DNA from 3 places in the Methylobacterium sp. J-043 genome. Region 2 is predicted to be linked to each of the others. Evidence: predicted binding sites of a transcription regulator. Region 2 holds the regulator's gene; each other region holds the start of a gene.

Region 1 (3,271 bases), on a different contig from region 2:
CACCGAGGAAATGCGCGTCCGGCGCCAGCGCCTCGAGCCGCGCCCGATCCGGCCCGTCGCCGACCACGACCTTTGAGCCCGGCAGGTCGAGGCTGAGGAAGGCGGCGAGGTTCTTCTCGACCGCGAGCCGGCCGACCGAGAGGAAGATCGGCCGCGGCAGATCGCGCAACGGGCCGGCTTCGGTCTCTTCATCGCGGGGGCGAAAAAGGTCGGTATCGACGCCGCGGGTCCAGCGCATCAGGTGGGTGAAGCCGCGCCCGGCCAACTCCCGTTCGAGGGAGGGCGTGCTGACCATGGTGCCGCTCGCCGCGGCGTGGAAGCGGCGCAGCCACGCATAGCTCCAGGCCTCCGGCACGGGGGCGCGGGCGGCGAGGTATTCGGGAAAGCGGGTGTGGTAGCTCGTGGTGAAAGCCTGCCCCCGTGACAGGCAGGCGGCGCGCACCGCATGGCCGATCGGCCCTTCGGTGGCGATGTGCACATGGGTCGGCGCGAGCCGCTCCCAGCGCGACAGCACCCGGCCGCGAGTGATCAGCGAGAGCCGGATCTCGCGGTAGCCCGGCATCGGCAGGGAGGGGAAGTCGGCCGGCGTCAGCATCAGCGCCTCGACGCCAAGGCCGGCGGCGGCCTCGGCCATGCGCTCCACGGAGCGCACCACGCCGTTGACCTGCGGGTGCCACGCATCGGTGGCGAGCAGCAGCCTCATGCGGGTCTCGTGTGTGGGGGAAAGGTCAGGCGACGGCGCGTCGGATCTCGGGCTCGAAGCTCTCCGCGGCGCGGCGCTCGCGCAGCAGGGTCGGGTAGTGCAGCACCTCCATGCGGCCGTCGTAATGCTCGACGATGCCGGTGCAGGATTCCACCCAATCGCCGGTGTTGAGGTAGGTCAGCCCCTCGACCTCGCGGTGGGCCGCGTGGTGGATGTGGCCGCAGATCACCCCGTCCGCGCCCTGGCGCCGGGCTTCCGTGGCGAGGAAGGTCTCGAACTGGCCGATGAAGTTGACCGCGTTCTTCACCTTGAGCTTCGCCCAGGCCGAGAGCGACCAGTAGGCGAGGCCGAGGCGGCGGCGCACCCGGTTGACCACGGTGTTGACCGCGAGCGCCGAGGTGTAGGCCCAGTCGCCCAGATGCGCGAGCCACTTGGAGTGGCGCACCACCATGTCGAACTGGTCGCCGTGGATGACGAGGTAGCGCTTGCCGTCGGCCGCGACGTGGACCCGGCTGTCGGCGATCTCGATGCCGCCGAAGGTCATGCCGATATAGTCGCGCAGGAACTCGTCGTGGTTGCCCGGCACGTAGACGACGTGGGCGCCTTTCCGCACCTTGCGCAGCAGCTTCTGCACCACGTCGTTATGCGCCTGCGGCCAGTACCAGCCCGAGCGGAGCTGCCAACCGTCGACGATATCGCCGACGAGGTAGATCGTGTCGGCATCGACGTCGCGCAGGAAGTCGAGCAGCAGGGACGCCTGACAGCCCTTGGTGCCGAGATGCAGATCGGACAGGAAGAGCGTCCGAACGCGGATGGTCGATTCCGGATCTTGGGACACGGGCGCCTCCGGCTCCTCACAACCGCATCGCGATGCGGGAGAGCCAAATCGCATTCCGATCTCAGTTTGATGACGGCGGGGTGCATCAACCTGCCCCGCTTCCGCGCTCCGGCCGGCCTTTCCCGGTTTCGGGCATCGCGTCCGCCCACGGCGCGCCGCAGACCCCGCCCGCGGCCGGCGCATACGAAAATCTTTTTGTTTTTCAGTTCAGTTTTTTCCGTTTTCCATTCCCCGGCGGGGGAGGCATAACGGCAGCCAAGGTCATCCGCCGTGCGTGCCTCGTGCATGCGCAGCAGCACCCGGCAGAGGTGTGGGAATGGCCGCGACGGATGGGAGCGCTGGACACGCAGCAGGAGCGCGCTTGAATGCGGCGCTGGGCTGACGCATCGAGGGTTCTGTCCTTTGGAGGCGACCGGCGCGGCTGCACGCGCCGCGACGCGGGCGGCACGACGGCCGCTTCGCCGCTCCGGGACGGTCAACGATCCGACATCGCAGTGGTACGGTCCCGGCCGGCGAAAGGCATCTTTGCGCGCGGCCTTGCGGCGGGACTGAACGACGTTTCGCGGCGGGCTTGCGCCCGCCATCAGGATCGGGCGGGATCGCGGCCGCGAAGGGCCGCTCTGCCCAGAACGACTTAATTGGAGGAAATTCTCATGGCGGCAACGAGACGTCCGGGACGCAACCACCTGTTCGTTCCCGGCCCGACCAACATCCCGGACCGGGTGATGCGCGCCATGTCGGTGCAGTCCGAGGATCACCGCTCGGTCGATTTCCCGTCGCTGACGAAGCCGCTGTTCGAGGACACCAAGAAGGTGTTCGGCTCGACCGAAGGCACGATCTTCCTGTTCCCAGCCTCCGGCACGGGCATCTGGGAATCGGCGCTGACCAACACGCTCGCCCGCGGCGACAAGGTGCTGGCCGCCCGCTTTGGCCAGTTCAGCCACCTCTGGATCGACATGGCCCAGCGCCTCGGCCTGGACGTGATCGTCCAGGAAGAGGAGTGGGGCACCGGCGCCAAGCCCGAGAAGATCGAGGAGGCCCTGCGCGCCGACAAGAACCATGAGATCAAGGCCGTCATGGTGGTCCATAACGAGACCGCGACCGGCGTGACCTCCAACATCGGCGCCGTGCGCAAGGCGATCGACGCCGCCGGCCACCCGGCCCTGCTGTTCGTGGACGGCGTGTCGTCCATCGGCTCGCTGCCCTTCAAGGCCGACGAGTGGAAGGTCGATTGCGCCATCGCCGGCTCCCAGAAGGGCCTGATGCTGCCCGCCGGCCTCGGCGTGCTCTGCGTCAGCCAGAAGGCGCTCAAGGCTGCCGAGGGCCAGTCCGGCCGCAACGACCGGCTCGCCCGCGTCTACTTCGACTGGGAAGACCAGAAGAAGCAGAACCCGACCGGCTACTTCCCCTACACCCCGCCGCTGCCGCTCCTCTACGGCCTGCGCGAGGCGCTCGCCTGCCTGTTCGAGGAAGGCCTGGAGAACGTCTACCACCGCCACGCCGTGCTCGGTGAGGCGACCCGCCAGGCCGTCGCGGCCTGGGGCTTAAAGACCTGCGCCAAGTCGCCGGAGTGGAACTCCGACACCGTCACCGCCATCCTGGCGCCCGAAGGTGTGGATGCGGCCAAGATCATCAAGCACGCCTATGTGCGCTACAACCTCGCCCTCGGCGCCGGCCTGTCCCAGGTCGCGGGCAAGGTGTTCCGCATCGGCCACGTCGGTGACCTGAAC
Region 2 (3,271 bases):
AAGCCGACTCCCTTCCCGATGTCGATCTACGACAACGTCGCCTTCGGCTTGCGCCTCTACGAGAAGCTTCCGAAGGCCGAGCTCGACGTGCGCGTGGAGGAATCCCTGCGCAAGGCCGCGTTGTGGGACGAGGTCAAGGACAAGCTCAAGCAGTCCGGCACCGGCCTCTCCGGCGGCCAGCAGCAGCGCCTCTGCATCGCCCGCACCGTGGCGCAGCGCCCCGAGGTGATCCTGTTCGACGAGCCGACCTCGGCCCTCGACCCGATCTCCACCGGCCGCATCGAGGAGCTGATCGAGCAGTTGCGGACCGAGTTCACGATCGTCATCGTGACCCACAACATGCAGCAGGCCGCCCGCATCTCGCAGTTCACGGCGTTCATGTATCTCGGCGAGCTGATCGAGTTCGACGCGACCACGAAGATCTTTATGAACCCGGCCAAGCGGCAGACCCAGGACTACATCACCGGCCGCTTCGGCTGAGATCGGCCGCGACTGCAAGGCAGTCGTGGCCTCCCTGCGCCCTCTTTGAGACGCGCCCTCTTCCGCCGGACCCGTGTCCATCGCAGTTTGAGTGCGCCCTCGTCCGACCGCCTGATCGGGAAATTCGCGACATGGCCGACCATATCGTCTCCTCCTACGACACCGACCTCGAGAACCTGCGCCGCTCGATCGCCGAGATGGGCGGCGTGGCCGAGAAGATGATGACGGATGCCACCGACGCGCTGGTGCGCCGGGATACCACCCTCGCCCAGGCGGTGATCGTCGCCGACAAGCGCCTCGACCTGCTGCAGCGGGAGATCGAGGAGCGCTCGGTTCTTCTCATCGCCCGGCGCCAGCCGCTGGCCATCGACCTGCGCGAGACGATCTCCGGCATCCGCGTCTCGGGCGACCTCGAGCGGATCGGCGATCTGGCCAAGAACATCGCCAAGCGCGTCGTGGCGATCAGCGATCAGGCCCAGCCGCAGAAGATCGTGCTCGGCGTCCAGCACATGAGCGACCTCGTGCAGGAACAGCTCAAGGACGTGCTCGATGCCTATGCCAGCCGCGACGTGACCGCTGCCCATGAGGTTTGGGAGCGGGACAGCGCCATCGACGCGCTCTACAATTCGCTGTTCCGGGAACTCCTGACCTACATGATGGAGGATCCGCGCAACATCTCGTTCTGTACGCACCTATTGTTCTGCGCCAAGAACGTCGAGCGGATCGGCGATCACACCACCAACGTCGCCGAAACCATTGAATACCTCGTCACCGGTGAGACGCCAACGGCCGAGCGGCCCAAGAACGACGCTTCGAACTACGCGACGATTACGCCGGGCGCCTAAGGGTTAGGCGGCGCGGCGATCAAGAGACGCCTCCGGCTCCTCTCACGAGGGCCGGGCGTGACGGATGGAAAGACGGGCGATGACGAGTGCGCACATTCTGATCGTCGAGGACGAGGAATCGCTGACGACCCTGCTGCGCTACAATCTCGAAGCGGAGGGTTTCCAAGTCGATGTCGCGGTCCGCGGCGACGAGGCCGACCTTCGCCTGCATGAGACGACGCCCGACCTCGTCCTCCTCGACTGGATGGTGCCGGGCCTCTCGGGGATCGAGTTGTGCCGGCGCATCCGTGCCCGCCGCGAAACGGAGCGCCTGCCGGTCATCATGCTGACCGCCCGCGGCGAGGAGACCGACCGCGTGCGCGGCCTCTCGACCGGCGCCGACGACTACGTCGTCAAGCCGTTCTCCGTGCCTGAACTGCTCGCCCGCGTCCGTGCGCTTCTGCGCCGCGCCAAGCCCACCCACGTCTCCGACATGCTCGTGGCCGGCGACATCGAACTCGACCGCGTCAGCCATCGCATCCGCCGGCAGGGCCGCGAGATCCATCTCGGTCCGACCGAGTTCAAGCTGCTCGAATACCTGATGCAGAGCCCGGGCCGGGTCTTCTCGCGGGAGCAGCTGCTCGACGGCGTGTGGGGCCACGATGTCTACATCGACGAGCGCACGGTCGATGTTCATGTCGGCCGCCTGCGCAAGGCGATCAACCGCCCGCGCCAGAGCGACCCGATCCGCACCGTGCGCGGCTCCGGCTACTCGTTCGACGAGATGTTCGCCGGAGCGGAATGATACGGCTTCCAGCTGGTCGCTTCGCGGTTCCGCACTTCTCCGTCACCGTAAGGCGAAGCCGAAGCGATCGAGGGCACGACCCCTGCGGATCGTGCCCGACCGGAGCCTTTAGCGGAAGCCGGCGACGCGGCGGTCGCGTTTGCGCTCGGCAGCCGGCTGATAGGCGATCTGCGCGTGCTGGGTGCAGTAGGGAAGACCCGTGATCGCACGGCCGCCGCAGAAGCGGAAGTCCGGCGAGGTCGGGTCGCCCATCGGCCAGCGGCACATCGACTCGCGCAGGTCCATGATGGTGACCCGCTCGGAGACCGCCAGAGCCACCGGCTCCGGGGCGGGCTTTTTCGGCAGCGGAAAGTCCGGTGCCGGCCTGTGCGCGACGATCGCGGGTGGCTCCGGCAGCGTCGGCTCCTCGACCACCACGGCCTGCATCTCGACCTCGGCGGCCAGCTCGTCCCGGCGCCGACCCTGAGACGACGAACCCATCGGCTTGACGCGGCCGGAGAGTCCGAGGCGATGCACCTTGCCGATGACCGCGTTGCGCGAGACGCCGCCGATCTGGAGGGCGATCTGGCTGGCGCTCAAGCCGTCGTCCCATAGGCGACGAAGCAGCTCCACGCGCTCATCCGTCCAGCTCGGGACCGCTTCCGTCATTGTCCCCTCCACGTCGAAACATCCTTGAACGCAAAGACCGACCGACAGCGCGGCTCTGCTGCCACGCATGGCGACAGCAGGCATGGCCAGGGGCCGCAATCCGGCCCTGCACATGTCGGTTAACAGACGCCAAAGATGCCGTTGGCGACGCTGTGGAGACTACAGGACAGCTCGGCCGCGGAGCAAGGGTCCGTGCGTCTCGCGGTCCGGTTTCCCCCCGGCAATCCGGCTCGCATGACGCCGGTCCGGATCGGTTCCGGCGGCGGGGCGAGCGAATCCTCCGCTAGTCGTTAACGCATTGCGTAAACTTGATCTTTTTCGAGCAAGCGGATCGAGCCATGTCCGATTGGCCGAGGGGGCGGGCGGCTGCGCGGACGGCCGGCATATTCGCGGTCGCGTGGGGTGCGCGATCGAAAAAGATTGTCCGGGCGGTCGGGATGACTATGTGACGGACGTCGTCCGCCGGCCTGCCGCCTGTGGACAACCGTCCTCGATCGGATCTCGATCGGATTTT
Region 3 (3,271 bases), on a different contig from region 2:
CAAGCCGCTGCCCGACGGTACCCCCGGCCCCGGCCTCTACTGCGCCGTGATCGTCAAGCGCGTCGATGCCGGTACCCGCGCCAAGACCGGTATCAACGAGCTGCTGCGGACCTGATGGCGTCGGCCAGCCCGTCGCCCGCCACCCGGACCCTCGACCTCACCGTCGCGGGGCACCGGGTGGCGACGCCCTGTGCCGTGATCGGGGAGGGCGCCGACGCGTTGCTCCTGCCCGCCCTTTCCTCGATCTCGGCGCGCGAGGAGATGCTGCCCCTCGCCCGCGAACTCGGCGCGACGCATCGCTGCCTCGTGCCCGACTGGCCGGGCTTCGGCGCGCATCCGCGGGCCCGGCTGCCGCTGAATCCCGCCAACCTCCACGCCTTCCTCGATGCGCTGCTGGCGGCCGCACCCGGCCCCTACGCGCTCGGCATCGCCGCGGGCCACGCCGCGCCCTACCTCGTCGCCGCCGCACGCCGCGATCCCGGCGCGTTTGCACGGCTCGTGCTCGTGGCGCCGACCTGGCGCGGGCCCCTGCCGACCGCCATGGGGCCGGAGCGCGCCGCGTGGTTCGGCCGAATTCGTCGCGCGGTCGAGACGCCGCTCCTCGGCGAAGCGCTCTACCGGATCAACATCAGCCGGCCGATCATCGGGCGGATGATGCGCGCCCATGTCTATGCCGAGCCGGCGCATGTCACGCCGGCCGTGATCGCCGCCAAGCACCGCATCACCCGCCAGAGCCGGGGCCGATTCGGCACCGCGGCCTTCGTCACGGGCGGCCTCGATCCGGCCTCTTCGCGCGAGCAATTCCTGGCTTCGTTCGGGGACGATCTGCCGCCCGTGCAGGTGCTGCGTCCGGAGAAGGCGCCGCGCCGCTCGGGCGCCGAGATGGATGCGTTGATCGGCACGGGCCGCGTCTCGGCTCTCACCGTACCGGGGGCGCTGAGCGCCCACGAGGAGTTCTTCCGCGAGGTCGCCGCCGCGATCCGGACGCCCTGACGCCAGGCCGAAAAAGCGCTGCGGCCTGACACCGGATTGGGACTGTGACGCATCCGTCGCACGTCCCTTCTAGACAGGCCGGAAGCATCAGTTCGAAACTGAAGCCCGCTCCTGGCCTCCGCCACGATCCATTCAGCCCCGGCGCCTGAAAGCTTCTCCTCCGATGACCCGCCCGACCCGTGCGCCGGTGCGCTTGGCCGCCCTGGTGGCGCTGACCCTCGCCGTCCCGCTGCTCCAAATCGCCCCCGTCAAGGCCGAGCCGGCGGCACCGGCCAGTCCGGCGACCTCCGCGCCCTCTCTGGAGAAGGACAAGCTCGCGGCCGCTGCCCCGAAGGGCTATCTCAGCGAGGAGGCGACGCCGAACCTCGTGGCGATCCTGCCCCCGCCCCCCGCGGGCCACTCGGCGGCGGAGGCGGCGGACCGGGCGGTCTACAACGCGACCCGGGCCTTCCAGGGTAGCCCGCGCTGGGCGCTCGCCACCAACGACGTCGCCGATGGCGGCGCCGCGCTTCTCGAGGACTATGCCTGCGTCCTCGGCCAGCGCATCGACCAGGGGGGCGTGCCCGACCTGATGCGGCTCCTCGACCGGGCCCGCATCGACATCGCCCGCGCCACCCGTGTGGCCAAACGGCGCTACCGCCGTCTGCGCCCCTTCGTCGGCAACGATCTGCCGATCTGCGTCGCCCGCACGGCCGAGCTCGCCGACAGCTTCAGCTATCCCTCCGGCCATTCCGGCCAGGGCTGGGCCTACGGGATGATCATGGCGAACCTGATGCCGGAGAAGGCGACGCAGTTCCTGGTGCGGAGCCGGCTCTACGGCGAGAGCCGAGTGGTGTGCGGCGTCCACTGGCTCAGCGATGTCGAGGCCGCCCGCACCGGCGCCTCGGCGCTGGTCGCCGTGCTGCTCGCCGATCCCGAGTTCCGCATCGATCTGGAGCGCGCCCGGGCCGACCTCAAACGCGCGCTGAGCGGGGAGGGGGCAAAGCCTGACCCCACGCTCTGTGCCCGTGAGGATGCGGCCGCGCGCCAGCCCTTGCTTTGAAGAGGCCGGGATAGGCCCGGACCCAACGCCTCACCGCTTCCAGACGCCGAGCCGCTCGGTGCGGGCGTGATCCTCGGCCGCCGCGAGATCCGGCGTCGCCTCGGATGAGGCGCGACCGCCGCCGTTGAACAGCACCACCTCGGAGAGGTCGCGGCCCTCCACGGTGCAGATATGCGCGCTGCTGCCGGGCGCGGGCTGGCAGGTCACTGAGCGCTTGCGGAGATACTTATTTAGCTCGTCGGACTGGCCGCCGCGGACCCACTCGACGCCGAACAGGCGCACGACCTTGCCGCCGACGCGCAGCGTCGCCGTGTCGATCACCTCCGGCACGCCGACGATGGCGTTGGCGCCCTTGCGCGGCGCCTCCGGCTCGGGCGGACGCTCGGCCGTGGTCCCCGGCGCGTCCGCGGGTGGTGCATCGGGAGCCGGCTCCTCCGCGGCCGGGACGCGCTCCGAGGCCGGCGGCGATCCGGTGGGCGTCGTCTGCGGGGCCTGGGTTTCGGCGGTCTGCTGGACGGGGCGACCGGCTTCCTCCGTATCGCGTCCGCTCAGGGAGAGCGCCGCGACGAGGCCTGCGCCCGCCAAGGCGCCGAACGCCATCAGCAGAACCGGCCGGCGGCTTCCCGCAGCGAAGGCATCCTCCGCGAGGTCGCGCATCCGGTTCGCCGTCTGGCGGGGCTGAATCCCGCCGGCCACGCGCCGCCAGCCGTCTCCGACGCGGGCGCGCGCACCGGCAAGGCGCTCCGCCGCGTTCGGCGACGACGCGGCCGGATCGAGGGAGGCGCCGACCGGTGCGGGCCGCGGCCGGGCCTTCAGCCGTTCGGCGAGGCGGCTGCGCCAGCCTTCGACGGTCTCGCTCGCGGCGCTCGCGAGCGCCCGGCTGCGCTCGGCGGAGCTGTTCGCCAGGGAGCGCGCCAGCGCCGACTGCGTCTCCACGAAGCGGGCGCCCGCGGCCCGCACGTCGGCGATGGTGTCGCGGGCGGGTTCCGGCTCCGGTTCGGGGGCAGGGGGGAGAAACAGCGGTGCGTGCTGCTCCCGAAGTTCCTCAACGAGGTCGTGAAGGGTCAGCGGCACGCCGGCACCCGCCTCGCCCCGCAGGCGCACCGTGCCGGTGCGATCGACGATCCGGTAGCCGGGCACCCCGTCGGCGGGCAAGACGAAGCCTTCGGCGATCAGGGCCAGCGTCCGGCGTGCCACCGGTCGCGCGCCGCGTCGGTCGAGCTCGGCCAGGATCAG

What was found. Region 2 encodes PhoB, which activates phosphate uptake and scavenging genes when phosphate is short. Its sites were predicted from a motif close to TGTCATNNANCTGTCAT; they were not measured.
Region 1: MKK50_RS19095 (UDP-2,3-diacylglucosamine diphosphatase) is a predicted target of PhoB. The motif match lies at 1,600-1,616, and genes of this name have one in related genera.
Region 3: MKK50_RS19450 (acid phosphatase) is a predicted target of PhoB. The motif match lies at 1,037-1,053, and genes of this name have one in related genera.

Annotation. Positions count from the first base shown of each region.
Region 1 covers NZ_JAKSYB010000063.1:233,349-236,619, reverse strand. Annotated here, with positions in the region: gene MKK50_RS19100 (glycosyltransferase family 4 protein) at 1-703, opposite strand, end outside; gene MKK50_RS19095 (UDP-2,3-diacylglucosamine diphosphatase) at 729-1,541, opposite strand; gene MKK50_RS19090 (aminotransferase class V-fold PLP-dependent enzyme) at 2,195-3,271, shown strand, end outside.
Region 2 covers NZ_JAKSYB010000058.1:369,850-373,120, reverse strand. Annotated here, with positions in the region: gene pstB (phosphate ABC transporter ATP-binding protein PstB) at 1-480, shown strand, start outside; gene phoU (phosphate signaling complex protein PhoU) at 612-1,325, shown strand; gene phoB (phosphate regulon transcriptional regulator PhoB) at 1,405-2,109, shown strand; gene MKK50_RS17000 (GcrA family cell cycle regulator) at 2,218-2,757, opposite strand.
Region 3 covers NZ_JAKSYB010000063.1:307,571-310,841, reverse strand. Annotated here, with positions in the region: gene dapD (2,3,4,5-tetrahydropyridine-2,6-dicarboxylate N-succinyltransferase) at 1-115, shown strand, start outside; gene MKK50_RS19455 (alpha/beta fold hydrolase) at 115-993, shown strand; gene MKK50_RS19450 (acid phosphatase) at 1,157-2,035, shown strand; gene MKK50_RS19445 (thermonuclease family protein) at 2,066-3,271, opposite strand, start outside.